2 regions of the Kitasatospora sp. NPDC085879 genome follow, and region 2 is predicted to be linked to the other one. Evidence: riboswitches for the same ligand, from Rfam matches in the RefSeq annotation. Region 2 holds a riboswitch; the other holds the start of a gene.
What was found. Region 2 has a riboswitch for glycine ahead of gcvP (aminomethyl-transferring glycine dehydrogenase). Riboswitches for the same ligand answer to the same signal wherever they lie in the genome.
Positions count from the first base shown of each region.

Region 1: linked by a shared signal. The riboswitch ahead of gcvT (glycine cleavage system aminomethyltransferase GcvT) and the one ahead of gcvP (aminomethyl-transferring glycine dehydrogenase) in region 2 are both predicted to bind glycine.

Region 1 is NZ_JBFBJZ010000006.1:47,852-62,271, forward strand. It holds gene AB0P35_RS06795 (ABC transporter ATP-binding protein) at 1-744, opposite strand, end outside; gene AB0P35_RS06800 (ABC transporter permease) at 741-1,739, opposite strand; gene AB0P35_RS06805 (ABC transporter substrate-binding protein) at 1,857-3,626, opposite strand; gene AB0P35_RS06810 (ABC transporter permease) at 3,723-4,709, opposite strand; gene AB0P35_RS06815 (enhanced serine sensitivity protein SseB C-terminal domain-containing protein) at 5,295-6,182, opposite strand; gene AB0P35_RS06820 (enhanced serine sensitivity protein SseB) at 6,368-7,162, opposite strand; glycine riboswitch at 7,282-7,384, shown strand; gene gcvT (glycine cleavage system aminomethyltransferase GcvT) at 7,571-8,689, shown strand; gene gcvH (glycine cleavage system protein GcvH) at 8,783-9,157, shown strand; gene glyA (serine hydroxymethyltransferase) at 9,235-10,503, shown strand; gene AB0P35_RS06840 (L-serine ammonia-lyase) at 10,663-12,045, shown strand; gene AB0P35_RS06845 (ATP-binding protein) at 12,327-12,875, opposite strand; gene AB0P35_RS06850 (Ig-like domain-containing protein) at 12,969-14,174, opposite strand; gene AB0P35_RS06855 (Ig-like domain-containing protein) at 14,351-14,420, opposite strand, start outside.
Region 2 is NZ_JBFBJZ010000048.1:5,395-19,814, reverse strand. It holds gene AB0P35_RS29540 (hypothetical protein) at 318-890, shown strand; gene AB0P35_RS29535 (DUF5999 family protein) at 1,207-1,398, shown strand; gene gcvP (aminomethyl-transferring glycine dehydrogenase) at 1,510-4,383, opposite strand; glycine riboswitch at 4,607-4,712, opposite strand; gene AB0P35_RS29525 (PRC and DUF2382 domain-containing protein) at 4,937-6,166, shown strand; gene AB0P35_RS29520 (MFS transporter) at 6,372-7,865, shown strand; gene AB0P35_RS29515 (DNA polymerase IV) at 8,029-9,441, opposite strand; gene AB0P35_RS29510 (ElyC/SanA/YdcF family protein) at 9,554-10,231, opposite strand; gene AB0P35_RS29505 (MerR family transcriptional regulator) at 10,347-11,030, opposite strand; gene AB0P35_RS29500 (bifunctional nuclease family protein) at 11,304-11,777, opposite strand; gene AB0P35_RS29495 (MerR family transcriptional regulator) at 11,875-12,624, opposite strand; gene AB0P35_RS29490 (FHA domain-containing protein) at 12,687-13,565, opposite strand; gene AB0P35_RS29485 (DUF881 domain-containing protein) at 13,768-14,420, opposite strand, start outside.

The DNA of each region.
Region 1 (14,420 bases), on a different contig from region 2:
GACGGACTTGCCGCCGTACATCACCAGGATGTCGTCGGCGAGTTCGGCCACCACGCCGAGGTCGTGCGTGATGATGATGACCGCCGAGCCGAACTCCTTCTGCAGGTCCCGGATGAGGTCCAGGATCTGCGCCTGGACGGTGACGTCCAGGGCGGTGGTGGGCTCGTCGGCGATCAGCAGCGACGGGTCGTTGACCAGCGCCATCGCGATCATGGCGCGCTGGCGCATGCCGCCGGAGAACTCGTGCGGGTAGGCGTCCACCCGCTTGTCCGGCTGCGGGATGCCGACCCGGTCGAGCATCTCGATGGCGCGGGTGCGCGCCTGCTTCTTGCTGGCGCCCGGGTGGTGCGCCCGGTAGCCCTCGATGATCTGCGCGCCGACCGAGTAGTACGGGTGCATCGCGGTCAGCGGGTCCTGGAAGATCATCGCCATCTTCTGGCCGCGGAGCTTGCGGACCCGCTCGGGGTCGGCGGCGACGAGCTCCTCGCCGTCCAGCCAGACCTCGCCGGTGATCCGCGGGGCGCCGCGCTTGGTGCCCATGCGGTGCAGGCCCATGATCGACAGCGAGGTGACGGACTTCCCGGAGCCGGACTCGCCGACGATGCCGAGGGTCTTGCCCTTCTCCAGGTCGAAGGTCAGGCCGTCGACCGACTTGACCAGTCCGTCCTCGGTGGGGAAGTGCACCCGCAGGTCGCGCACCGAGAGGTAGGCGGAGGGCTTGGTGGTGTTCAGGGTCTTGCTCATGCCAGCCTCACCCGAGGATCGACAACGGCGTACAGCACGTCAACCATCAGGTTGGCGATGATGATGAAGAAGCCGGCGAAGAGCGTGACACCCATGATCACCGGAAGGTCGCTGGAGCTGACCGCGGAGACCGCCTCGTAGCCGAGCCCACGGAAGTTGAAGGTCGACTCGGTGAGCACCGCGCCGCCGATCAGGGCTCCCAGGTCCATGCCGAAGACGGTGAGGATCGGGGTGAGGGTGGAGCGCATGGCGTGCTTGCCGATGACCGTCCGCTCGCCGAGGCCCTTGGCCCGGGCGGTGCGGATGTAGTCCTCGCCGAGCACCTCGAGCAGGGTGGCGCGGGTGAGGCGGGCGTAGGTCGCGGCGTAGAGGAACGCCAGGGTGACCCACGGCAGCACCAGGTTCTGGAACCACGCGACCGGGTCGTCGCCCAGGTTCACGTAGTCGTGCGGGAACCAGCCGAGCTGGTACACGAAGATCGCGCTGGCGAGCATGCCGGTGAAGTAGATCGGCAGCGAGACGCCGGCCAGGGCGGTCGTCATGGTGAAGCGGTCGAGCAGGGTGCGGCGGCGCAGGGCGGAGACGACACCGGTCGCGGTGCCGAACACCAGCCACAGGGTGGCCGCGCCCGCGGCGAGCGAGGCGGTGACGCCCAGCCGGTCGAGAAGGACGGGCCACACCTCCTGCTCGGTCTTGAAGGAGTAACCGAAGCACGGCGCGGAGCAGTGGGTGATGTCCACGCCTGTGCTGTAGTCGCGCCCGACGAACAGGCCCTTCAGGAACAGGAAGTACTGCTCGACGATGGACTTGTCGAGGCCCATCTTGTGTCGGATACCCTCGACGGCCACCTTGTCGGCGATCTTGCCGACGTAGAGCAGCGCGGGGTCGGTCCCGGTCAGTTTCGGCACCATGAAGAAGATGCCGAAGGTGACCGCGGAGACCACCAGCAGCATGGCGACGACATTGACGAGCCGTCGGATGAGATATACGAGCACTGCGGTCGGCCCCGCCCCGGGCCGGCCGCGTCCCTGTGGGGACGCCGGCCGACCCGGGCGGAGCCTTCACCTGCCCTTCGGACTAGCTGTGCGAACTACGGGTGCGGGCGGGGCAGGTCACTTGCCGTCGGAGACGCCCAGGGCCTGGAAGTCGACCTCACCGAACGCGTCGTTGATGAAGACGTTGGTCAGGCGCGGGTTGCGGTAGTTGAGGGCCTTGTCAGCCACGATCGGCAGCCACACCGCGGTGTCGACGACCTTGTGGTTGATCTGCTTGTAGAGGTCGGCGGCCTTGGCCGGGTCCGTCTGGGCGGCGGCCTCGTCGAAGAGCTTGTCGATCGCCGGGTCCGAGGTCTCCGGGTAGTTGCTGTTGCCGTTCTTGGTGATGAAGCGGCTGTCCATCAGGGGCTGCATGTAGCCCGCGCCGTTCGGGTAGTCGGCGCCCCAGCCGGCCACGATCAGGCCGTAGCCCTTCTGGTGGACGACGTCCGGCGCACCGGCGACGGAGGCGAGCAGCTTGCCGTCGTACTGGTCGACGTTGACGGTCACGTTGATGGCCTTGAGGGCGGTCTGCAGCGCGACGGCCGAGTTGACCTCCTTGGCCTTGTTGCCACGGACGGCGATCGTGGTGGTGAAGCCGTCCGCCTTGCCGCACTCCTTGAGCTCGGCCTTGGCCTTCTCCAGGTCCGGCTTCCCCTTGGTCAGACCGAACGGGTCGTAGTCGTCCGAGCCGAGGATGTTCGGGGGCAGCATGTTGCCGTAGGTGGAGCCGGCGACCGAACCGCCGCGGGCGGTCTGCAGCGCGGTGGTGTCGGCCGCGAACAGCACCGCCTTGCGGCAGTGGATGTTGTCGAAGGGCGCGACCTTCTGGTTCAGCGCGATGAAGCGGATGAAGCCGTTGTACGGGTCGTCCGTGTTGGCCTTCAGCTTCTCGTCCTGCAGGACCTTGACCTGGGCGGCCTGGGAGAGACCGGTCTGGCCGAAGTCGATGTCGACGGAGCCGGCCAGCAGGCGGGCGTCCATGTCGTCGGCGTTGGAGGTGACGGTCAGCTTGACGCTGTCCGGCAGCGCCTTGCGGAACGGGTCGGTGGCCGGGTCCCAGTTCTCGTTGCGGACGAGCTCGTAGCCCTTGCCCGGCTCGACCTTGGCGAACTTGTAGGGGCCGGAGGAGACCGGCTTGTCACCGTACTTCGCGCCGGTGTCCAGCTTCTGCGGGACGGGCGAGGCCGAGCCCATGGCGAGCAGGAACGGGAAGGACGAGTCCGCCTTCGCCAGCTTGAAGACGATGGTGGTGTCGGTGGGGGTCTCGACCGACTTCAGACCCAGCTTGTTGGGGTCGGTGTCGGTGTAGGGACCCTTGTAGTCCTGGCCCTGGTCCAGGGACTGGATCAGGTAGGTCGGGCCACCGGAGACGACGTCCTGCGCGAAGATGCGCTCGATGCCGTACTTGATGTCCTTCGAGGTGATCGGCGAGCCGTCCTCGAACTTCAGACCCTGCTTCAGGTGGAAGGTGTAGGTCTTGCCGTCGGAGGACACGGCCGGCTGGTTCGCCGCGAGGTCCGGAACGAGCTTGAGGCCGTCCTTGCCCGGCTTGCCGTCGAAGGCCAGGAGGGTGCGGGCGTAGTAGCGCTCGAAGTTCCACACCGAGGCGTAGTAGGCGCGGCCCGGGTCGAGGGAGTCGACGTCGGTGCTCGTCCAGAGGTTGAGCGTGCCGCCCTTCTTGTCGGAGGGGTTCAGCACCTTGTCAACGGCGGCGTTGAAGCCACTGGCCGAGGTCTTGCCCGCGCTGTCGCTCGTGCCACCGCCCTTGGTGCCGCCGCAGGCCGCGGTGGTCAGGGCGAGCGCAGCCACGAGGGAGGCTGCGGCAAGTGTCCTGTTGCGCTTCATGGGTACGGAGTCCTCCTGGTGATGTGCGGGCACGAACGGTCCGCCGGGGGTGGGCAGGCTGAGAGGGACCTGCCTGGTCTGTGGGGGGAGGGAGGGCTAGTTGCCCTTGGGGTCGAGCGCGTCCCGGAGGCCGTCGCCGAACAGGTTGAACGCGAGCACCGTGACGAAGATCGCGAGACCGGGGACGACCATGTAGGTCGGGTCGGCCTGGTAGATCCGGGTCGCCTCGGAGAGCATCTGGCCCCAGGACGGCGTCGGCGGCTTCACGCCCGCGCCCAGGAAGCTGAGCGCCGCCTCGCTGAGGATGTTGGTGGGGATGATCAGCGTCGTGTAGACGAGGATCGGCGCGACCAGGTTCGGCAGCAGCTCACGGAAGAGGATGTGGATGCTGCCGGCGCCGAGGCTGCGGGCGGCGTCCACGAACTCCCGCTCGCGCAGCGACAGGGCCTGGCCGCGGACGATGCGGCCGATGTACGGCCAGCCGAAGAAGCCGATGACCAGCACCAGGATGCCCATGCGCAGGGCGGTGCCGCCGAGGCCCAGCAGCGAGTTCGGCATCACCGAGACGAGCGCGATGGAGAACAGCAGCTGCGGGAAGGCCAGCAGGACGTCCATCACCCGGCTGATCGCCGCGTCGACCCAGCCGCCGAAGTAGCCGGCCGCGGCGCCGAGCACCACGCCGATCACCACGGAGACGGCGGCGGCCAGGAAGGCCACGGTGAGCGAGATCTGGGCGCCGTAGAGGATCCGGCTGAAGACGTCGCGGCCGAAGGTCGGGTCGACGCCGAGCAGGAAGTCACCGCTCATGCCGCCGTACGCGCCCCTGGGGAGGCCGAGGTCCGGGTTGATCTGGTCCGGGTGGGGCTCGTCGACCGGGTGGCCGAACAGTGCCGTCAGCACCGGCGCGAAGATCGCGGCGAGGATCAGCAGCAGCACCACGGTGCCGCCCGCGAGGGCGACCTTGTCGCGCTTGAGCCGGTCCCAGGCGATCCGGCCCGGCGAGCGGCCCTGAATGCGCTTGGCCGGTGCGGCAGTTACTGCCTCCGGCCGGGCGGAGCCGGTGGTCTCGGTGGGTGTGGTCATGAGTCAGTTCGTTCCCCTCGCCGACGGTGGCCGGCCCACGGCCCGGTCCGGCGGGGCGACCCGGGCCCGATCAGGGCCCGGACCCCGGACGGTCCGGAATTCGCGACAGGTGCGGTGCAGAGCGGTGCGGTGGTTCCGTACGCCGGTGCGGCGGTGCAGAGTTCGTTTCGAGGTACCGGAGCCTGCCGTCCGGCACGGGGCCGGGGCGACGGTTCGCGGCATTTGCGGGGGTACTGCGGGTCCTACGTGGTGCCGGGGTGCGCGGCATGCACATCGCGCGGTTCGGCGGACCAGGACGCGATCACCTTTGTGGGGGTCGGCTCGCGCACTGCGTTGGGCAGCACTCTCTGTCATCGGAGCGACGTTCCGCCAGAGGGGGCAACCGAAGGATGCCTAACTGTGATCTGCCGGCATGCAGGCCTGCGCGGCCCCGAATACGGCTCTTCACACGGCTGAAACAAGCCTGTCAAGACGGGTACTGACGGAAGCCCGCCAACGGCGGGAAACCGCCATCACCTGGGCATGACCCGCCACTGGCGGATCACCGCCACCCGATTGTGCAAAAAGGAGGAAAAAAGGAGTTGATCAACGGCCGGGGTAGCCGGGCCAGGGCTGCTGGGGCCAGGGCTGCTGCCCCGGCGCCGACTGCGGAGAGTAACCAAAAGCCGGGTAGGGGGCCGTACCCTGCGGACGCCCGTACTGGGTGTCGCGGTCGAAGAACGGGCGGGCGTTCGCCCGCATCCACATCGCCACCGGGTCGAACTCGTCGGCCAGCGCGACCGTCGACACCGCCAGCCCCTCCGGGGCCAGCTGGGCGGCCCGCTGCACCAGGGCGCGGGCGGCCTCCACCGACGGCGGCGAGGTGTCGTACAGGTCCAGGCCGACCGCCAGGTACGCCTCGCCCAGCGCGGGCTGCACCCACGCCTGGCGGAGCGAGCGCAGCGGGCGGATCTGCGCCGCCTGCTGCTCCAGCAGGCCGTAGAACTGCGGCGCGTTCAGCCGGGGCTCGGAGATCCGCAGCGGCCCGGCCGGCAGCCGGTCCAGACCCACCGCGATGCGTCTCAGGTCCGCCCACGGGATGCCGACGCCGCCGCCCGGTGCGTGCGGATTCAGCCACAGGCCCCAGCGGGTGCGGAACAGCGCGGCGGCGATCTCGGCGCCGGAGACGACCTCGTGGGCGCGGGCCCAGCCGCTGGCGGCGAGCTGCTCGGCGGAGGTGACGGCGGGGGCGTAGCCGTGCCCGCCGATGTCCATGTTCCCGTACTGGGCGTCCGGGCTGCCGGGGGTGCCGTGCCAGAGCAGCATCCAGACCTGCCCCTGGGCGAGCGCCCGCAGCAGGTCCTCGTAGGCGTCGTAGCGCTCCGGGGCGACCGCGCCGAGGGCGCGCTCGATGGCGCCCGGGTCACCGACCGGCCGTGCCACGGGGGCCTGGCCCCACGGGCCGGGCCCACCGCCTGCCGCTGCCGCGCTCATGCGCCCGCCTCGCTCCGCTCGCTCACGTCGCCGTGCCCCGTCTTGTTCCGTCTTCCGCCGCTCGTGCCCACTGCCGGGCAGCACCCTATTGCGCGCGGCCGACAGGCGTCATGCCGGATACCCCTCGCCGCGCCGCTCTGCGCGTCCCCCGCCGGCCCGCGCGGGCGGGCCGCCCCGGCGGGAGGTCACGCCCGGACGTAGAACGGGGCCACGCGGGACAGCAGCCACTCCACGACGGGGTCGTCGGCCAGGTCCAGCAGCACCAGGTGGACGCCCCACGGTGGCGGCGCGGTTCCGAGCGCCCGGCCGAGGGCCTCGTTGACCTGCGTCGGATCGGCCGGCCAGGCCGGGTCGAGCTGCACGCCGACGTACAGCTGCGGGGCGTCCGCCTCCACCCGGGCGAGCGCCCGACGGGCCGTCAGGACGCCGGGCAGTTGGGCGAGTTCGGCGGTGGCCGCGGCGAGGAAGGCGTACGGCTCCTGGTGCGGCTCGGGCTCACGCAGCGCGACCGCGGCGCCCTCGGAGACGGCCTCGCCGTGCACCCGGTCGCCCTGCGGGCCGCGGCGCAGTTCGCCGACGCCCTCCGGCGGCACCGGGATGCCCACCGGCGCCTCCGGGTTGACGGCGATGCCGATACCCAGCGGCAGGCCGCGGGCGAACTCCCACACCGGGGCGACGGCGAAGGCCATGCCGGGGGCGTGCTGCAGGAACTGCTCCTGCGAGGAGAACACCGGCACGTACGGTGCGCCGGCGAGTTCGATGGTCGGCAGGTCCAGCGAGGTGCCCTGCGGGTCGGCGCCGGCCGGCAGCGGGATCCACACCTGGCTGCGGGCGAGCACCTCGATCACCCGCGGCGTGGCGCCGGGGTCGCCGAGCGCGGCGGTGAGCACCTGCTCCAGTTCGTTGGCCGGCCAGTTGCCGCCCTCCGGCGGCGTGCCGGGTGCGGCCCACGCCTGTGCCTCGCCCGCCGGATACCCCATGTACCGCCCCTTCGCTCGTCCCCTGTACAGAGCCTAGCGGGCCGCCCCCTCTCCCATCAGGCCCGGCGGCATGCCATGATGAGCGCGCTCGACCCTCCGACAAGTTCATACTGGCCGCTCGAACCCGCGCGGGAGAGTCCGGAACGCCCCCAGGGGCGAGGCCGGCGCCGAAGGAGCAAGTCCTCCCCGGAATCTCTCAGGCACCCATACCGCACGGGCGAGGCACATCTGGAAAGTGGACACGGCCGCGCCGTGCGCCCACCCACGGTGCAAGCCGCCATCCTTGGGGTGGCGGTGAAGCTCTCAGGTTGTTGACGACAGACGGGGAGACTCCACCAGCCCACCCTGCCCTCTTCCGGGCGGGAGGGTCGCCCATGCGTCTGCCTGCAGCCAAGGAGTCCTGCCGTCATGTCCCTCCGCCTCACCGCGCTCGACGCGCTGCACCGCTCGCTCGGTGCCACCATGACCGACTTCGCCGGCTGGGACATGCCGCTGCGCTACGGCAGCGAGCGCGAGGAGCACCTCGCCGTCCGCACGAAGGCGGGCCTGTTCGACCTCTCGCACATGGGCGAGCTCACCGTCTCCGGCCCGCAGGCCGGCGAGATGCTGGACCACGCGCTGGTCGGCTTCATCTCGGCGCTGGGCGTGCTGCGCGCCCGCTACACGATGATCTGCCGCGAGGACGGCGGCATCCTCGACGACCTGATCGTCTACCGCACCGCGGAGGACGAGTACATGGTGGTCGCCAACGCCTCCAACGCCCAGGTCGTGCTGGACGCGCTGACCGAGCGCGCCGCCGGCTTCGACGCGGTCGTCCGCGACGACCGCGACGCCTACGCGCTGATCGCCGTCCAGGGCCCGGAGGCCAACGGCATCCTCGCCTCCCTCACCGACGCCGACCTGCCCGGCCTGAAGTACTACGCGCTGCTGCCCGCCACCGTCGCCGGCCGGCAGGTCTGGCTGGCCCGCACCGGCTACACCGGCGAGGACGGCTTCGAGGTCTTCTGCGCCCCGGCCGACGCCGAGCACCTGTGGCAGGCACTGACCGAGGCCGGCGCGGACAAGGGCCTGGTGCCCTGCGGCCTGTCCTGCCGCGACACGCTGCGCCTGGAGGCGGGCATGCCGCTGTACGGCCACGAGCTGTCCACCGACCTGACCCCGTTCGACGCCGGCCTCGGCCGGGTGGTCCGCTTCGACAAGACCACCAACGAGGGCGCCTTCGTGGGCCGCAAGGCGCTGGAGCAGGCGGCCGCCGAGGCCGAGTCCGCGCCGCCGCGCAAGCTGGTCGGCCTGGTGTCCGAGGGCAAGCGGGTGCCGCGCGCCGAGTACGCGGTGGTCGACGCCGGGGGCAACCCGATCGGCCGGATCACCTCGGGCGCGCCCTCCCCCACCCTCGGGAAGCCGATCGCCATCGCCTACCTGGACGCGGCGCACGCCGAGCCGGGCACCGCCGTCGCGGTCGACGTGCGCGGCAAGGCCGAGCCGGTCGAGGTCGTGGCGCTGCCGTTCTACAAGCGCGCCCGCTGAACGCCCCAGAATCCTCTTCTCACGCCCTTTTCCCAGCGGTCCGCTCAGCGGACGGCCGCGCCCCTCTCTCTTGCGATCCTGGAGAATGACGCCATGAGCAACCCCACGCACCTGCACTACACCAAGGAGCACGAGTGGCTGACCGCCGCCGAGGACGGGGTGTCGACGGTCGGCATCACCGCGCACGCGGCCGACGCCCTCGGTGACATCGTCTACGTCCAGCTCCCGGAGGTCGGTGACACCGTCACCGCCGGTGAGACCTGTGGCGAGCTCGAGTCCACCAAGTCGGTCAGCGACCTGTTCTCGCCCGTCACCGGCGAGGTCGTGGAGGTCAACCAGGCCGTCCTCGACGACAACGCGCTGGTGAACAGCTCCCCGTTCGAGGATGGCTGGCTGTTCAAGGTCCGCGTCGAGGCCACCGACGAGCTGCTCGACGCCGAGGCGTACACCGCGTTCATCGGCGGCTGACCGCCCGCTCCTCGGGGCGGCCGCAGCGCTGCGGCCGCCCCGCCCCAGCCCTTCGCTCGACGGGGAGACCCCACCTCATGACGGTTCTGAACCAGTCCCTGCACGCGCTCGACCCGGAGATCGCGGCCGCGGTCGACGCCGAGCTGCACCGCCAGCAGACCACCCTCGAAATGATCGCCTCCGAGAACTTCGCCCCGGTGGCGGTCATGGAGGCCCAGGGTTCGGTCCTGACCAACAAGTACGCCGAGGGCTACCCCGGCAAGCGCTACTACGGCGGCTGCGAGCACGTCGACGTCGCCGAGCAGATCGCCATCGACCGGGTGAAGGCGCTGTTCGGGGCCGAGCACGCCAACGTGCAGCCGCACTCCGGCGCGCAGGCGAACGCCGCGGCGATGTTCGCGCTGATCCAGCCGGGTGACACCATCCTGGGCCTGAGCCTGGCGCACGGCGGCCACCTCACCCACGGCATGAAGATCAACTTCTCCGGCAAGCTCTACAACGTGGCCGCGTACCACGTGGACGAGAAGACCGGCCAGGTCGACATGGCCGAGGTCGAGCGCCTCGCCAAGGAGCACCAGCCCAAGCTGATCATCGCCGGCTGGTCCGCCTACCCGCGCCAGCTGGACTTCGCCGAGTTCCGCCGCATCGCGGACGAGGTCGGCGCCCTGCTCATGGTCGACATGGCGCACTTCGCCGGCCTGGTCGCCGCGGGCCTGCACCCCTCGCCGGTGCCGTACGCGGACGTGGTCACCACCACCACGCACAAGACCCTGGGTGGCCCGCGCGGCGGCGTCATCCTCTGCAAGGAGCAGTGGGCCAAGAAGATCAACTCCGCGGTCTTCCCCGGCCAGCAGGGCGGCCCGCTGGAGCACGTGATCGCCGCCAAGGCCGTGGCCTTCAAGGTCGCCGCCTCGGAGGAGTTCAAGGACCGCCAGCGCCGCACCCTGGAGGGCGCGAAGATCCTCGCCGAGCGCCTGCTCCGCCAGGACACCGTGGACGCCGGCGTCTCCGTGCTCTCCGGCGGCACCGACGTGCACCTCGTCCTGGTGGACCTGCGCAACAGCGAGCTCAACGGCCAGGACGCCGAGGACCGCCTGCACGAGGTCGGCATCACGGTCAACCGCAACGCTGTCCCGAACGACCCGCGCCCGCCGATGGTCACCTCCGGCCTGCGCATCGGCACCCCGGCGCTGGCCACCCGCGGCTTCCTGGCGGACGACTTCCGCGAGGTCGCCGACGTCATCGCCGAGGCCCTGCTGCCGGGCTTCGACGAGGCCAAGGCCACCGCGCTCAAGGCCCGGGTGACCGCGCTCGCCGCGAAGTACCCGCTCTACCCCGAGCTGTGACCCGCACCCCGCGGTAAGCAGTTCGTCCCCCGGTGACCGGCCTCACCCCGGCCGGACGCCAGGAATTCCGGGGCACCGCGCACACTGGACAGTGCGCGCGGTGCCCCGTCCCGTGTCACCCCGCAAGTCCTTCCACGAGACCAGACAAGGACGTCCCCCGTGGCCATCAGCGTCTTCGACCTCTTCTCCGTCGGCATCGGGCCCTCCAGCTCGCACACCGTGGGCCCGATGCGCGCGGCCCGGATGTTCGCCCGCCGCCTGCACTCCGAGGGGCTGCTGACCCGCACCGCCTCCGTCCGGGCCGAACTGTTCGGATCGCTCGGCGCCACCGGCCACGGCCACGGCACCCCCAAGGCCGTCCTGCTCGGCCTGGAGGGCAACTCCCCGCGCACCGTGGACGTCGACCAGGCCGACCTCGACGTCGAGCGCATCCACCGCGAGAAGCGGCTGCGACTGCTCGCCCAGGACAAGGACGTCCAGCACGAGATCGCCTTCGACCCGGCGGCCCAGCTGGTGCTGCACCGCCGCCGGTCGCTGCCGTACCACGCCAACGGCATGACCCTCGCCGCGTACGACGAGACCGGCGCCCCCGTCCTGGAGAAGACCTACTACTCGGTCGGCGGCGGCTTCGTCGTCGACGAGGACGCGATAGGCGCCGACCGGGTCAAGCCGGACGACACCGTGCTGCGCTACCCCTTCCGCACCGGCGAGGAGCTGCTGCGGCTCACCCGCGAGACCGGCCTGTCCATCTCCGGCCTGATGCTGGAGAACGAGAAGGCCTGGCGCAGCGAGGCCGAGATCCGGACCGGGCTGCTGGAGATCTGGCACGTCATGCAGGAGTGCGTGGCGGCCGGCATGGGCCGCGAGGGCATCCTGCCCGGCGGGCTCAAGGTGCGCCGCCGGGCCGCGTCCGGCGCCCGGGCGCTGCGCGCCGAGGGCATCGGCCCGGCCAACGCGATGGAGTGGGTGACCCTCTACGCGATGGCGGTGAACGAGGAGAACGCCTCCGGCCGCCGGGTGGTCACCGCGCCCACCAACGGCGCCGCGGGCATCGTCCCGGCCGTGCTGCACTACTACCTGAACTTCGTGCCGGGCGCGGACGACGAGGGCATCGTCCGGTTCCTGCTGGCGGCCGGTGCGATCGGCATGCTCTTCAAGGAGAACGCCTCCATCTCCGGCGCCGAGGTCGGCTGCCAGGGCGAGGTCGGCTCGGCCTGCTCGATGGCGGCGGGCGGCCTGGCCGAGGTGCTCGGCGGCAGCCCCGAGCAGGTGGAGAACGCCGCGGAGATCGGCATCGAGCACAACCTCGGCCTCACCTGCGACCCGGTCGGCGGCCTGGTCCAGATCCCCTGCATCGAGCGGAACGGCATGGCCTCCGTGAAGGCCGTCACCGCGGCCCGGATGGCGCTGCGCGGCGACGGCCGGCACCACGTCTCCCTCGACAAGGCGATCAAGACCATGAAGGAGACGGGCGCCGACATGAAGATCAAGTACAAGGAGACCTCGCGCGGCGGCCTCGCGGTCAACGTCATCGAGTGCTGACGAGGGCCACGGCCCGACCGCGGCTTACGGCAAGCATTCAGAGGTCGCCGAGTTGAACAACGGAGCCTTCGAAGGTTGCGGGCGGCCTGCACCTTTGGATCGATTTGTCCAGACCGGTCCCGTCATGCGACAGTAGAGGCATTCCACGGCCTCCACCGACCCGGTTCGGCCGTTCCACCGCGGGCGCGCACCCCCTTGGCCGCGCGGTGACGCGCACGGGCCCCCGACACCGCACACCGAGCGGACACGGGGGCCCTGCTCGCTTCCGGGGCCGGGTGGGCTCAGGCGGTGCGCTCGCGGACCCGCAGCTCGCACCAGACGGACTTGCCGCGCGGCAGCAGGTCGGCGCCCCAGCGGTCCGACACCGCGTCCACCAGCACCAGCCCGTGGCCGTTCTCCGCGCCGCCGCGCTCGGCCGCCACGATCATGCAGGGCAGCGCCCGTGAGGAGTCCCGGACCTCGATCCGCACCCAGCCCTGGCGGCGCCCCATCCGAAGGCCGACGGTGCGCCCCCCGGCGTGCCGGACGGCGTTGGCGACCAGCTCGCCGGCCAGCAGCTCGCCGGACTCCTGCGCCTGCGCCAGCTCCCAGGAACGGAGCACGGCGGCCACCAGGCGGCGGGCGATCCCGGCCGACTCGGGGCGCGACGGCAGCCGCACCTCCTCCTCGGCCGCCGGGTCGCGCAGCAGCTCGAAGGCCGCCTGCTCCAGCTCGCGCGGAGTGAGCCGTTCCAGGGCCGCGAGCGCAAGGCCGCGGCCGTCCGACGCATCGTCACCGGCCGTGCCGAGCACCCGATTCGACGCCTCGCCCGACTCACGCCATCCCGCCATGGCGCCCATCATTGCGGAACGCATGCGGGCGCGCACGGACAATGAGCAAACGATCACGGCGTCCGGACATATGACAGCGGCACGCCTGCGGGCCTACCAGGCGGTCCAGGCCAGGTTCCAGCCGCTCAGGCCGTTCTCCCCGGAGACGTGCTCGCCCTTGGAATTCACCACGGTGACGACGTCGCCGATCATTGACGCGTCGTAGAAGCGGCCGGCGTCGGTGCCGTCGCTGCCGTAGCGGGTGTCGGCGATGCCGATGCAGCCGTGGCTGGCGTTGGAGCGGCCCATCGCGCCGAGGGCCCAGGAGTTGCCGTGCACGTAGGTGCCGGTGTCGGTGAGCCGCATCGCGTGCGGCACGTCGTCCAGGTCGTACTCGTCGCCGGCCTTGACGCCGCTGACGCCCTGCGAGGACATCCTCGTCCGGCGGGCCATCTCCTCGATCACCATGGTGCCGTTCCAGCTGTCGAAGCCGGGCTTGCCCGCGGTGAACTTGAGGGTGTCGACCGTCTTCCCGTTCTCCACCACGGTCATCCGGTGGGTGGCGACGTCGGCGGTGCTCACCCGGGAGCGGCCGACCGTGAAGTGCTCGTCGCGGTCGGTGTCGCCGTACACGCCGGGGGCCAACTCGGCGCTCTTCAGCCGGTACCTGACGGTCACCTCGGTGCCGGGCTTCCAGAACTCGGCCGGCCGGAAGTCGACCCGGTCGTCACCGAACCAGTGCGGCTTCACCGCGGTGCCGTCGGAGGTCTCGAAGACGACGGCCTTCTCGACCTCGGCCCGGTTCTCCACCGCCTTCTTGAAGTGCAGCGAGACGATCATGCCGACGCCGTAGGTCTGCCGGTCCTCGGTGTTGTCCCAGGAGCCGATCTTCTTCGCCGGGGTGAGCGTGGTGAAGCCGCTCTCGGCGGTGGTCACCCCGCCGGCCGGGTCGGCGGCCTGCGCCGTCACCCGGTACTGCTCGGAGACGGCCAGCGCGGCGGCGGGCGTCCAGCTCAGTCCGTCCGCGGCGAGGGTGCCTGGCACCTCCCGGCCGTCCCGGCCGGTCACCTTGACGGCCGTCAGCTTCCCGCCGGACGCGGTGACCTTGACCGCGCCGGACGGCTTGACGTCCACGGCGCCGTTCTTCGGCTCGATGCCCACCACCGCCGCCGGCACGGCGGGCTTCGCCTTCGCCGCCGTGGTGCCCGCCCCCGGGGCCGCGGCCCCCGGCGCCGCCCCGGACGAACTGCAGGCCGCCGCCGCAAGGACCAGCACTCCCCCGAGCGCCCCCGCCGTCAGACCTCTGCGCACCGACGCCATGTCGGCCCCCCTCCGTACCGCCGCGCACTCCCCGGCGCGGCACCCACCCCTTACACGCTCCGGGAGGGGCCCGGGTTTCGGCCCGCGGGGCGACGATCCGGTCACGAAGCCGCAACGGCCCGACCGCTCACGGGGAGCGGCCGGGCCGTCGGCGGAGTGCCGGGAGGGCTGTGGGTCTACCAGGCGCTCCAGGAGAGCGTCCAGCCGCTGAGGCCGTTGTCCGGGGAGACCGTGCGGCCCTTGGAG
Region 2 (14,420 bases):
CGACCGTGCATGCATCATGCCCATCCGGAAGATCGATAGCCCGGGGTCTCGAACGCGGTGGCGAGGCCCGGAACTGACGGCCCGTCAGTGAATACCGGACTTGCCGCACCACACCGAACGTGATAAGAAGGTCACCCTGCGCACCTGTTCGAGTAGAATTCGCACTGCGCTCCCGGCCGGTTTCCCGCCGCACGACGACCTCGTGCTCGCGTGGTTCCGTGCCCGCACCGCGATCATGCCCAACCGGACACGGCCAGGTCCCGCCACGCCGGTATGCCGCACTCGCACGCCGATCTCGCACAGAGAGGCGACCCGCCATGACTCTGCAGACCCCTCAGCCGCCGCCCAGTGCCCTGCGGGCCGTGCTGGCCGCCCTCGACGACGAGGGCGCGCTCAGCAAGCCAGCGGCCGCAGCGCTGCGCCATACCGCCGGTCCGCTGCTGCCCGCGCACCCGCTGGCCGTGTACGTGCTGGAGGGGTCCGCGCTGGGCACCGCGCGGCGCACCGGCTGGCGGTTCCTGATCAAGCAGGGCAGCGGCGGTGTCGTCGCGGCCGCGGAGGTGGCGGAGACGCCCGCCGGGCACACCTTCGCGCACTTCGCGGCCGGCCCCTATCTCGACTCCACGGTGCAGGCGCTGCGCCAGGCGTGGCAGCTCGCGCAGGGCTCGCGCACGATCCGGCTGCCGCGGCTGCTGTCGATGCCGGGCCACTACGCGACGGCCCTGTGGTTGAACGGTTCGGCACCGGACGGCCGGGACGACCTGCTGATTCCGCTCTCCCCCGCGCCGCTCGGGGTGACGGCCCACCGGATCTACCGGGCGGGCGAGTTGCTGGCGGCGCTGGAGCGCCCGCCGCTCGGCGGCGCGACGATGCTGCTCAGCCAGAGCTGACACCCCCGAATCACCCGGACGGGCCATCGGGTCTGACCTATCAGGGTCAGACACCCGGTGGCCCGTTCGGTCGTTCCGGCGCCGGTCGGCCGCCTGAACGGGTGATCTCCTGCAACGGGTTGTGGCGCATGTCACGAAACTGCTGCGGGAGCGGCCCGGGATGCCGACACTGGGAACCAGCGGCTGTGGGGGCTTGTCCTACCCACCGAAGCGCCGGTTCACACCTGGGCCGGCGAGGATGATCCGCCGGCAGGGCGGCGCACCACGGGGGCGCCGGCGGCGGGGCAGGATCGCGAGCGAAGCGAGGGTACGAGCTATGTGCCAGCACCGTCCTGAATGTCCTTCGGCGGAGTCGGCCGACCGCGAAGCGGCCGTACCGGTGGCCCGCCACCCCGAGCAGGGCTGGAGCCTGCTCTGCAACGGCGTCCTCCTGTTCGAGGACACCGGTGAACTGCTGCCCGACGGCCGGGTGATCGCCCCGCGGCGACCGCTCGCCGTGGCGGCCTGACCACCGACCCGGAACGCCCGCCGGGATCGCCGGCAGGGGCGCCGGCCCGGAACGCCGCGAGGGCCCCGGAGGAGATCTCCTCCGGGGCCCTCGCCGTCATGCCCTGAGGGCTCAGACGCCGTACTCGTCCAGCGGCGGGCAGGAGCAGACCAGGTTGCGGTCGCCGTAGGCGCCGTCGATCCGGCTCACCGGCGGCCAGTACTTGTCCGCGGGGTTCACGCCGGCCGGGAAGACGGCCTCCTCGCGGGTGTACGCGTGCTGCCAGTCGGCGGCCAGGTTGGCGGCCGTGTGCGGGGCGTTGCGCAGCGGGTTGTCCTCGGCGGGCCACTCGCCGGAGCCGACCTTCTCGATCTCCGCGCGGATCTCGATCATCGCTTCGCAGAAGCGGTCGATCTCGTACAGGTCCTCGGACTCGGTGGGCTCGATCATCAGCGTGCCGGCCACCGGGAACGACATCGTCGGGGCGTGGAAGCCGTAGTCGATCAGACGCTTGGCGACGTCGTCGACGGTGACGCCGGTCTCCTTGGTGAGCGGGCGCAGGTCGATGATGCACTCGTGCGCGACCAGGCCGCCGGGGCCGGTGTAGAGCACGGGGAAGTGCGGGGCGAGCCGCTTGGCGATGTAGTTGGCGTTCAGCACTGCCACCTGGGTGGCGCGCTTGAGGCCCTCGCCGCCCATCAGGCGGACGTACGACCAGGAGATCGGCAGGATCGCCGCCGAGCCCCAGGGTGCGGCCGAGATCGGGCCGACGCCGGTGGCCGGGCCGGCCTCCTCCTGCAGCGGGTGGTTCGGCAGGTACGGCGCGAGGTGCGCGCGGACCGCGACCGGGCCGACGCCCGGGCCGCCGCCGCCGTGCGGGATGCAGAAGGTCTTGTGCAGGTTCAGGTGCGAGACGTCCGCGCCGAACTTGCCCGGCTTGGCGAGGCCGACCAGGGCGTTGAGGTTGGCGCCGTCGACGTAGACCTGGCCGCCGGCGTCGTGCACCATCTCGCAGATGGTGGTGATCTCGGTCTCGAACACGCCGTGGGTGGACGGGTAGGTGACCATCAGCACGGACAGCTGGTCGCGGTGCTGCTCGATCTTGGCCTTGAGGTCGTCGACGTCCACGTCGCCGTCGGTGAGGGTCTTCACCACGACGACCCGCATGCCGGCCATGACCGCGGAGGCGGCGTTGGTGCCGTGCGCGGAGGACGGGATGAGGCAGACGTCGCGCTGGGTGTCGCCGTTGGCGTGGTGGTAGGCGCGGACGGCCAGCAGGCCGGCCAGCTCGCCCTGGGAGCCGGCGTTCGGCTGGATGGAGACCGCGTCGTAGCCGGTGACCTCGACGAGCTGCTGCTCCAGGCCGTGGATCAGGCTGAGGAAGCCCTGCACCTGGTCGGCCGGGGCGAAGGGGTGCAGCTGGCCGAACTCGGGCCAGGTGACCGGCTCCATCTCGGTGGTGGCGTTGAGCTTCATGGTGCAGGAGCCCAGCGGGATCATGCCGCGGTCCAGCGCGTAGTCCCGGTCCGACAGGCGGCGCAGGTAGCGCAGCATGGCGGTCTCGGAGCGGTGGCTGTGGAAGACCGGGTGGGTGAGGTACTCGTCCTCGCGCAGCAGGGCGGCGGGCAGCGCGTCCGCGGTCTCGTCGAGCTCGCCGCCGGCGATGCCGAAGGCGGCCCACAGCGCGGTGACGTGCTCGCGGGTGGTGGTCTCGTCGCAGGAGATCGAGACGGTGTCGGCGTCGACCTTGTGGATGTTGATGTTCGCGGCGAGCGCGGCGGTGACGACCTCGTCGGCGCGCTGCGGGACGCGGGCGGTGACGGTGTCGAAGAACTCGCCGTGCACCAGCTCGACCCCGCCGGCGCGCAGGCCCGCGGCGAGCGCGGCGGCGTAGCGGTGGGTGCGGCGGGCGATGTCCGCGAGGCCGTCGGGGCCGTGGTAGACGGCGTACATCGAGGCCATCACGGCGAGCAGCACCTGGGCAGTGCAGATGTTGCTGGTGGCCTTCTCGCGGCGGATGTGCTGCTCGCGGGTCTGCAGGGCGAGGCGGTAGGCGCGGTTGCCGTCGGAGTCGACGGAGACGCCGACCAGGCGGCCGGGCAGGTTGCGGGCGTACTCGGCGCGGACGGCGAGGTAGCCGGCGTGCGGGCCGCCGAAGCCCATCGGGACACCGAAGCGCTGCGAGGTGCCGCAGGCGATGTCGGCGCCCATCGAGCCCGGGGACTTGAGCAGGGTGAGGGCGAGCAGGTCGGCGGCGACGGCGACGACCGCGCCGAGGCCGTGGGCCTGCTCGATGACCGGGGTGAGGTCGCGGACGACGCCGGCGGCACCCGGGTACTGGAGGAGGACGCCGAAGACGCCGCGCTCGGCGATCTCGGCCGGGATGCCCTCGGACAGGTCGGCGACGACCACCTCGACGCCGGTCGGCACGGCGCGGGTCTCGATGACGGCGACGGTCTGCGGCAGGGTGTCGGAGTCGATCAGGAAGACGCCGCCCTTCACCTTGGTGACGCGGCGGGCCAGGGCCATGGCCTCGGCGGCCGCGGTGCCCTCGTCGAGCAGCGAGGAGCCGGAGGTGGCCAGGCCGGTGAGGTCGGAGACCAGGGTCTGGAAGTTCAGCAGCGCCTCGAGGCGGCCCTGCGAGATCTCCGGCTGGTACGGCGTGTAGGCGGTGTACCAGGCCGGGTTCTCCAGCACGTTGCGCAGGATCACCGGCGGGGTGAAGGTGCCGTAGTAGCCGAGGCCGATCATCGAGGTGGCGACCCGGTTGCGGTCGGCCAGCTCGCGCAGCTCGGCGAGGACCTGGGCCTCGCTGCGGCCGGCCGGCAGGTCCAGTGCGGTCAGGCTGCGGATGGCCTCGGGGACGGCCGCCTCGGACAGCTCGTCCAGGGACGCGTAGCCCACGTGGGCGAGCATCTTCTCCTGGGCGGCGGCGTCGGGGCCGATGTGGCGGGTCTCGAAGGGACTGGCCTGCTCGAGCTCGGTGAGGTTCGGCTGGGCGTTCATGGGGGTCGAGGCCTCCTGGTCACGGACCGGCGGGGGTACGCACGCCGGTCGGCCGCCGTGGGGAGCCAAAGACGCACGAACCCGTCAGGCCTCCCCCTCTGTCATCGGTACCTGAGAGCTTCGCCGCCATGACGCCCGAAGGCATCTCGTCGGCTTGCACCGTCGGTGAGGGTGGTGCCGCCGGCTCCTGTGCCGACGATCCTGCCCTGCTTTCCAGAGTGACCTGGCCCGTGCGGTACGGGTGCCTGAGAGATTCCGGGGAGGGGTTGCTCCTTCGGCGCCCCTTTCCCCCTGCTCAACGGGGTCCGGGACTCTCCCGCGCGGGCTCGGCGGTCGCCGCCCAGGGTACCAGCGGGACTGCCTGGAATGGCGGGCGCTGTGACCGGCGTCCCACCGGTCCGGCCCTCCCCCGGACGGCCGATCACCGGCCCGGACGGCCCCGTTCGGCTCGCCGCTGTCCGGTTCGTGGCGTTCTGTGTAGATGGCGTCTGGCCAGCTCCTCCAGCCGTCCCGACGTCCGCGTACCACAGGAGCAGTAGCACTGGAGGACAGCGTGCAGACCGATATCGATCCGCGAGACCTGATCGGGCACAAGGCGGTCGACCGGAACGGTGAAAAGATCGGCACGGTCGACGAGGTGTATCTCGACGACGCGACCGGTGAGCCCGAGTGGGCCGCGGTCCGCACCGGGATCTTCGGCCGGGACGCCTTCGTCCCGCTGACCACCAGCGAGTTCTCGGGCGAGGAGCTGAAGGTCCCGTACGACAAGTCGCTGGTGAAGGAGTCCCCCGACTTCGGCGTGGGCCAGCACCTGTCGCCCGCCCAGGAGTTGCAGCTGTACCGCTACTACGGGCTGGACACCGCCGGCGCCGGCCGGCCCGGCGCGGAGGCCGCCCCGGCACCGGCCGAGCGCCCCAGGGACACCGACTTCGGCACGGTCGCGCAGACCGCACCCGGCGGGGCCGCGTCGAACGGTCAGGCCCCGGCGGACGCCCGGTCCGCGGCGAACGGCCACGGCCGCACCGACCAGGGCCGCACCGACCACGCCGACGGGCAGCACGGCGGGGCACGCCGGGAGCACGCCCGGCCCGAGAGCCACGGCGGCCGGGAGAACGACCAGGAGATCACCATGCAGCTCCAGGCGGTACCGGCCGGCGCCAACGTCCGCCCGGCGACGCCGGCCGCGGCGCAGCGCCCCGACCGGGCCGAGCGGCACGCCGGCGGCGAGGCCGGGGCGCACCGGCCGGTCGAGATCGTCTGCCGCGAGGAGCGGCTGGACATCAGCACCGAGTGGCACGTGCTGGGCACCGTCCGGCTGCGCAAGTACGTGACCTCGGAGGCGGTGGAGCGCCGGGTGCCGGTGGTGCGCGAACGGGCCCGGGTGGAGCGGGTGCCGGTGAGCGACGCCGAGCGGGCCGCGCTGAGCGACCAGGAGATCGCCGATGCGGTCGAGGAGGTGACCCTGCGCGAGGAGCGGGCGGTGGTGCGCAAGTACCTGGCCCCGATCGAGCGGGTGCGCCTGGTGGTCGAGCGGTACACGGAGGAGGAGCTCGTCCGCGAGGAGCTGCAGCGCGAGCAGGTCGAGGTGCACGACGAGACCGCGCACCAGCCGTACGGTCCGCAGCCCTTCAGCCCGCCGCCGGCCGAGCGGGCGGCCGGTCCGGCGGGCCGCGCCCCCGCGGCGGGCGGGCCGGCACCGCACGCGTCGGCGCCGGCGCACGTCCAGGTGGCGGCCCGGGCCGCCGCGCAGCCGCCCCGGCCGGAGCCGCTGCACCCGGTCTGACCCTTCCGGCTCCCGACTCCGGCTCCTGACGACGACAGGTCCCGGTCCGCTGCGGCGGGCCGGGACCTGCGCTTTGCCGAAGCTTCACCGATCGATATTTGACAGAGTGAAGTATCGACCTGCATCGTTACTTCAGTTCATTCACTATCGCTTGCCTGAAGCAGTGATTTCGGCTTCCGGCAGCCCCAACGGGAGGAAACCCACCGTGAGTGAGGCCCCACAGCCCGCCGCCACGGACGAGAAGCCGAGCAGTGCGCGGGTGCTCCCCGCGCTCGTGCTGGCCATGCTGGCGTTCAGCGTGGTGCAGACCGCGGTCGTGCCGATCCTGCCGTCGCTGGCCAAGGAGCTGAACGTCTCCGGCTCCAGCATCACCTGGCTGATGACCGCCAACCTGCTCTCCGCGGCCGTGCTCACCCCGCTGCTCGGCCGGTTCGGCGACCTCCGCGGCCGCAAGCCGATGCTGCTGGTCTCGCTCGCCGGCCTGGTCGCGGGCTCCGCCCTCGCGGTCGGCACCCACTCCTTCACCTGGCTGGTCGTCGCCCGCGTGCTGCAGGGCGCCGGCGGTGGCGTGCTCCCGCTCGCGATCAGCATCGTCCGTGACGAGCTGCCCAAGGCCAAGGTCACCGGCGGCGTCGCCGCCATCAGCGCCTCCATGGGCGTCGGCAGCGGCCTCGGCCTGGTCGCCACCGGCCTGCTGCTGGAGCACTGGAGCTACAAGTCGATCTTCTGGATGGGCCTGGTCTTCGGCATCATCGCGGTCGCCCTGGTCGCCCTGCGGGTGCCCACGGACCCGGTCGTCGACAAGGAGGGCGGCGCCGACCCGCTCGGCGCGCTCACCCTGGCCGGCTGGCTCTCCGCCCTGCTGATCGCCGTCAGCCAGGGCAACCACTGGGGCTGGACCTCCAACCGCACGCTCGGCCTGTTCGCCGTCGCCGCGGTGATCGCCCTGGTCTGGATCCTCATCGAGGTCAAGGTCACGCACCCGCTGGTCGACATGAAGATGATGTCCCGCCCGGCCGTCGCCTTCACCAACATCTCCGGCCTGCTCATGGGCTTCGGGATGTACGGCTCCTTCATGGTCATCAGCAACTTCGCGCAGACCCCGGAGAAGCTCGCCCACTACGGCTTCACCGCCACCGTGCTGCACGCCGGCGTGATGCTGCTGCCGTCCGCCCTCGGCTCGATGGTCGCCGCCCCGCTCGGCGCCCTGATGATCGCCCGCCGCGGCCCGCGTCTGCCGCTCGTCGCCGGCGGCATCCTCGGCGCGGTCGCCATGGCCTACCTCGCCCTGCGGCACAGCCACGAGATCGACATCTACCTCGCCTCCGCCGTCTTCGGCCTCGGCGTCGGCCTCGCCTACGCCGCCATGCCGGCCTACATCAACGGCGCCGTGCCGGCCGAGCAGAGCGGCATCGCCAACGGCATGAACGCGGTGCTGCGCACCGTCGGCGGTGCCATCGGCACCGCGGTGATGGCCGCGATCCTCACCGGCGACACCATGAAGCTGCCGATCCCGGTCGCGCTGCCGACCCTGCAGGCCTACGAGCACGCCTACTGGACCGCCGCGGTGATGTGCGTCGTCGCCGGCCTGGTGCCGTTCGCCATCCGCCGGATCAAGTCCGCCGAGGCCCCGGCCGTCGGCCCGGCCGCGGGGACCCCCTCCGCCACCAGCCCCGAGCTGGCCAAGACCGACGCCTGACGAGGCGTCTCCTCGCGCCAGGGGACAGGGCGCGAGGGGGCCGGGCCCCGTGGACGGTTGTGGGCATGCGACCACGGACACGGCCCGGCCCCACCGAGCGACCCCGCACTGGGACGGTGCGGGGCCGCTCGCCATGTCCGCCGCGTACCGCTCGGGCCGCGGCTCAGGCCTGGCGCAGCGGCAGCGGCTCGGACGGCTCCAGATCCGGGTCGTCCACGGCGAAGGTCCGCACCCGGCCCGGCGGCCCGTACGGCGTCTCGAAGCGCACGGTGACCCGGCCGACCCCGCTGCCCTGCACCCAGCCCGGGCCGAACTCGGCGTGCCGCACGTCCTGCCCGGGCAGCCAGCGGCGCAGCAGCGGGGGCACGGCCTCCGCCGCCGGCCCGGACGGCCGTGCGGGCGGCTCCTCCCCCGCGCCCGCCGTGCCCTCAGAGCCCTCCTCCGCCTCCTCCGCCTCTGCCTCCGCCTGGGCAGCGTGCGCGGCCTGCGCGAACAGGTCCTCCTGGGTGTAGTCGGCCAGTTGGGACACGCCCACGCCGAGCAGCCGCACCCCGCCGGTGGTGTCCACCTGCAGGGCGAGCCGGCGGGCGGTCTCCGCGATCACCGCCTCGTCGTCCGTGGGAGCGCGCAGCGTCTCGGAGCGGGTGAGCGTGGAGAAGTCGAAGCGGCGGACCTTCAGCACCACGGTGCGGCCGGAGCGGCCCGCCGCCCGCAGCCGCCGGACGCACCGGGCGGTGAGCTGGTCGATCTCGTGCAGGATGCGGTCGCGGTCGGCGAGGTCGACCTCGAAGGTGTCCTCCACCGACACGGACTTGGCGTCCCGGTCGGGCACCACCGCGCGCTCGTCGTACCCGGTGGCCATCAGGTGCACCCCGGCGCCGTGCGCCCGCCCGAGCAGCTGGACGAGCTCGGCCTCGCCCGCCTCGGCGAGATCGGCGACCGTGGTCAGGCCGGCCCGGCGCAGGGTCTGCTCGGTGGCGGGCCCGATCCCGGGCAGGGCGCGGACGGGCATCGGGCTGAGCACGGCGCGCTCCGAGCCGATCTCCACCAGGACGAGGCCGTCCGGCTTGGCCTGCTCGGAGGCGATCTTCGCCATCAGCTTGGAGCCCGCGGCGCCGACCGAGGCGGTGAGGGCGGTGTGTTCGAGGATGTCGGCGCGCAGGTCCTCGGCGACCGCGAGCACCAGCTGGGCGCCGACCGCCGGCTCGGCCGCGGCGAGCGCGGGGCCGTACGGGCCGGCCTCCAGGTCGACGAAGGCCTCGTCGAGGCTGAGCGGCTCGACCAGGGGTGAGCGCTCGCGGAGCAGGGCCATGACGATGTCGCTGTTCTCCCGGTAGGCGGCGAAGCGACCGGCCAGGAAGGCGGCGTTCGGGCAGAGCCGGCGGGCCTGCGCCATCGGCATCGCGGAGTGCACACCGAACTTCCGGGCCTCGTAGGAGGCGGTGGAGACGACACCGCGGCCGCCGAGGCCGCCGACGATCACCGGCTTGCCGCGCAGGCTCGGCTTGGCCGCCTGCTCCACCGACGCGAAGAAGGCGTCCATGTCGAGGTGGATGATGCTCGGCACAGTCCGCACAGGGCGATCATCGCGCACGGCTGTGACAATCCGTTCGAGGCGGGGCAGCGGCCGTTCCCGGCCGGGAGACCGCCCGCGCCCCCACCGCCGAGCCGGGCCGTACCGCCGCGCCCTACCGCCGGGCCGCGTCCGCCAGTGCCAGGGTGACGCCCTGCTCGGTGGCCCCGAGGAACCGGGGGTCGGGGCGCAGCCAGGCGTCCAGCGCCGCCTTGCCCGCCCCCGGGATCTCGCGCAGCCCGCCGTAGTACCAGGTGGTGTCGTGCGGCTCGTCCACGGCCACGGCGTAGGCGTCGATGCCGGCGGCCTCGCACAGTGCCAGGGCGCGCCGCACGTGGAAGCCCTGACTGACGAGCAGGGCGTGGTCGACGCCGAAGATGCGGCGGGCCCGCACGCAGGAGTCCCAGGTGTCGAAGCCGGCGTAGTCGCCGACCACCCGGATGTCGGGCACCCCCCGGTCCGTCAGATAGCGGCGCATGGCGTCGGTCTCGTCGTAGTCGGTGGTGCTGTTGTCGCCGGTGACCAGGATGGCCTGCACCTTGTGCTGCTGATAGAGGTTCAGTGCCGCGTCCAGCCGGTGCGCGAGGTACGGGGAGGGCTCGCTGCCGAAGAGTCCTGCGCCGAAGACCACGGCGACGGGCGCGGCGGGGGCGTCGGCCACCGCGCGGACGCGGCCGTCCTCGCCGGTCCACAGCCAGGCGCTGGGCGCGAGTGCGAGGGTGCTGACGACGACGGCGGCCTGGAACCAGCGCCGCCGGCCTGTGCGGTCGCCGAGCCCGGGAATCCGCCGCAGCCGTGCTGCGGCCCGGCGCAGCCTCTTCAGATCCTTGATCGACACATCTGGCGGGACGCGGCGGACGGCCGGCGCGGTTCCCCCGGTCCTGTGCCGGGGCCTGCGTGGACGGGAATCAGACGGCGCGGTTGCGGCGCTGGGCGAGCTCGTCGGCCGGGTCATGGCCGATCAGGGTCTCGCCGGTGTCGGTGCGTTCGGCGTGCAGCCGGCCGAGCGCGCTCTCCAGCTCCTGCCAGACCGCGCCGACGGCGATGCCGAACATGCCCTGGCCGCCGCCGATCAGGTCGACGACCTGCTGCGGGCTGGTGCACTCGTAGACGGTGGCGCCGTCGCACATCAGCGTCAGGCCGGTGAGGTCGGTGGGCTCGGCCGCCTGGAGGTGGGCGACGGCGACCCGGATGTTCTGCAGCGAGACGCCCGCGTCCAGCAGCCGCTTGACGATCTTCAGCAGGAGGATGTCGCGGAAGCTGTAGAGTCGCTGCGCGCCGGCCGGGTACGCGGTGCGGACGCTGGGCTCCAGCAGCCCGGTGCGGGCCCAGTAGTCGAGTTGACGGTAGGTGATGCCGGCGGCGGCGCAGGCCGTCGGCCCGCGGTAGCCGACCAGGGCGGAGGTCGGCGGGATCCGCTCGATCGCGGGCTGCCCGGCCTGGACGGCCGGGAAGCGCCCCACCCGGGGCAGTTCGGTGTCGACGGGCTCGGCCGGGGCCTCCCAGGCCCGCGGGGCCGGTGTGCGGCCGGAGCGCGGCAGGTGCACGGCGCACAGGCCCCCGGCGGTGGCGTCGTCGCCAGTACCGCTCATGCCTGCCTCCGTCCACTCGGTCCTTCGGCTCACCGGGGCGCCGGACGGCGCAGGCCGACCGGAACCTCCCTTGACGGTAGGCAGTCACCACAGGCCCGTCAACGATCGCCACGCCGGGGCTCCGGTCGGATGTCACTCCGGAGAGTGGTTTTTCGTGCCCTTAGTGTGGGTAGGAAGCCGACTTTTTGCAAAGCGCCGTTGCAGTGACTCAAGGCCGGTAGTACGAGGACTACGAGGACTCTGCGGTACGTGGACCGTGGCCGTGGCCGACGGTTACTGCTGGCCGCCGCCGAAGTCGTCCGGCGAGACCTGGTCGAGGAACTCGCGGAACTTCTCGACCTCGTCCTCCTGCTCGTCCGGAATGGCGATGCCCGCCTCGGCGAGCACGTTCTCGCTGCCGTAGATCGGCGTACCGGTCCGCAGGGCCAGCGCTATGGCGTCCGAGGGGCGTGCGCTCACCTCGACACCGCCGGAGAAGACGAGCTCGGCGTAGAACACGCCCTCGCGCAGGTCGCTGATCCGGACCTCCGTCAGCTGCTGGCCGAGCGCGTCGAGCACGTCCTTGAAGAGGTCGTGCGTCAGCGGCCGCACCGGGGTCATGCCCTGCTGCGCGAAAGCGATCGCGGTCGCCTCGCCCGGGCCGATCCAGATCGGCAGGTACCGATCGCCCCCTACCTCCCGCAGCAGCACGATCGGCTGGTTGGAAGGCATCTCCACCCGGACACCCACGACGTCGAGCTCATTCACACTGGCAACCCTATGGCTCGCGCCGCCGATAGGAAAGCGCAGCACGTCCGGCCCTGGTCAGCAGCGCGGCACCGGGGTGTCGCGGGCGGCCGCCCGATCAGCTGGGTCGGGCGCGCAGCCCCGCCTGGACCATGGCCGCGTGCAGCCGGACGGAGAGCGTCGCCAGCTCGCGGGCGGTGGTCTCGGCGTGCGCCCGGGTCTGCGGGTTGCGGTGCCGGCGCAGCGGCGCGACGACCTGATCCACCAGGGCGACCTCGCGGTCGGCGGCGGCCTTCATCGCCCGCAGGTGGCGCGGCTCCAGGCCGTAGCGGCCGAGCTCCGCGACCAGCCGCGCGATCTGCAGGGCCTCGCCGTCGTAGCCGCCGTCCGGCCCGGCCGAGACCAGGCCGTAGGACTCCCACTCGCCGAGTTCGGCCTCCTCGGCCTCGGCCGCCGCGAGCATCTCGGCCCGCCCGAGCCGCACCCCGGCGACCGTGCCGGCCGCGACGCCGAGCTCCCGGTCGGCCTCCTCCAGCGGGCCCGGCCGGGGCTCCGGGGCGGGCAGCGCCGGCGGCGCCTCCCCGCGCTCGATGGCGTCCAGGTGCTCACGGATCACCCGCAGCGGCAGGTAGTGGTCGCGCTGCATGCGCAGCACGTACGCCAGCCGCTCGACGTCCCCGGCGCTGAACTTGCGGTAGCCCGAGGGGGTGCGCTGCGGGTCGACCAGCCCCTCCGCCTCCAGGAAGCGGATCTTGGAGATGGTGACCTCGGGGAAGTCGTCCCGGAGGAACGCCAGCACGGCGCCGATCGAGAGCAGCTCGTCGCCGCCCCTCCCCCGTACCTCGGCCGCACGGCGTGTGGCGGGCACGGGGGTGGCCCCGAGAGTGGTGGGAGGGTTCGCGGTCACTCGGGCTCCTGCCGATGTCGGATTCAGTACCCCCGGACGTGACCGGCGAAGAACACCAGCCGGTACTTGCCGATCTGGACCTCGTCACCGTTGCTGAGCGTGACCTCGTCGATCCGCTCGCGGTTGACGTACGTGCCGTTCAGACTGCCCACGTCCGCCACCGAGAAGCCGCCGCCGGGCAGCCGCCTGAACTCCACGTGGCGGCGCGAGACCGTCACGTCGTCCAGGAAGATGTCGCCCTGCGGGTGACGGCCCGCGGTCGTCACGTCGGAGTCCAGCAGGAAGCGGCTGCCCGAGTTCGGGCCGCGCTGCACGATCAGCAGGGCCGAACCCGGCGGCAGCGCGTCGATCGCGGCCAGCACCTCGGGCGACAGCGCCGGGGTGGCGCCGGTGGACGTGGCACCGGGCTCGTACGACTCGATCCCGGAGATCGAGATGGTCGAGGTGGTCTCGGCGGCCCCCTCGGGCATTGGCGCGTGGCGCAGGGCCGAGCCGCAGTTGGAGCAGAACCGGGCCGTGAGCGGGTTCTGGTTGCCGCACCGCGGGCACGGGGAGGTGCCAGCCATCGTCACAGCCTCCTGGCTCGGCACACCCTGCTGGACGTGCCCGGCGTAGGGGTCCGGGGTAAACCCTCCACCGGAGGTTGAGGGTGCTGCCGGGAAACCTATGCGCGGCGCGGCACCGGATTCAACCGACGCGCCGTAGCCCTGCGCATTCCCCTCGTACGGAGCCGCGCCGTGGCCGTCACGGAACAGCGGACGCTCGGCGTACCGGTCCGCCTCGGGCGCGGGCCGCATGCCGGGGACGGCGGCCTCCTCTCCCGGGCGGCGGTGGCGCGCGGTGGGCGCGTCTGCCGACTCCTGGCGGTTGTTGCGGCCGAACAGCTTCGAGAACAGACTCACGGGCGAATCCCCTTGCGTGTGACAGACCCGCCCGCGGGGCAGGGTGACAGGCTCGGACTGGCAGCTGGCCCGGCATCCGGCCGGGCCCGAGCAGGCGGCGGAGCACACCGCCGGGGTGGAACATCCCAGTGTGCCTCAGGCCGCACCGCGGCGCGCCACCGGGGCCGGTGGAGACCTGACGGACCGTAGGACAGTCGACCCGTCACTTCGCCGCCGGCTTGCCGTACTGCAGCGGCTTCGGTTCGGCGAGGGCGTCGACGACCACCTTCTGCTGCTGGGTGATGACGGCGGTCGCCTGCTCCTTCTCCAGGGTGCGGACCACACCGCCCGGGATGTTGAGCGCCGGCGTCAGATCCTGCGGGTTGCCCACGACCGTGAAGCGGAACGGCTGCGACACCTTCTTGCCGTCGATCTGCACACCGCCGTCGGGGCCGTCGGTGAAGTAGGTGCCGGCCACCACTCGCACATCGTTGATCTGAATCGCCTCCGCTCCAGCCGCTCGGAGTTCCTGCAGGGTGTCCAGCAGCATATCCGCCTTCACCTGCCCCTGGGGATCATTGATCGTCAAGACGATCCCCGGGCCGGTGGCCGGTTCGGTCCCGGCGAGCACGCCGAGCTCCGCCGCCTTCTCCCTGGTCTGCTCCTGAGCCTCCTTGGCCTGGTTGGAGCTGTTCTCCAACTGGGTCAGGGACTGCTCCAGCTGCGTCTTCTCCTGCTGGAGACGCTGCTGGCGACTGTCCAGTTCGTCGAGGATGCGGACGAGATCCTCCTGACGCGCCCCACGCAGCTGGTTGTGGTCGTTGGTCGACCGCACCTGGATCGCCAGGCCCAGACCCAGCGCGAACAGCAGCACGG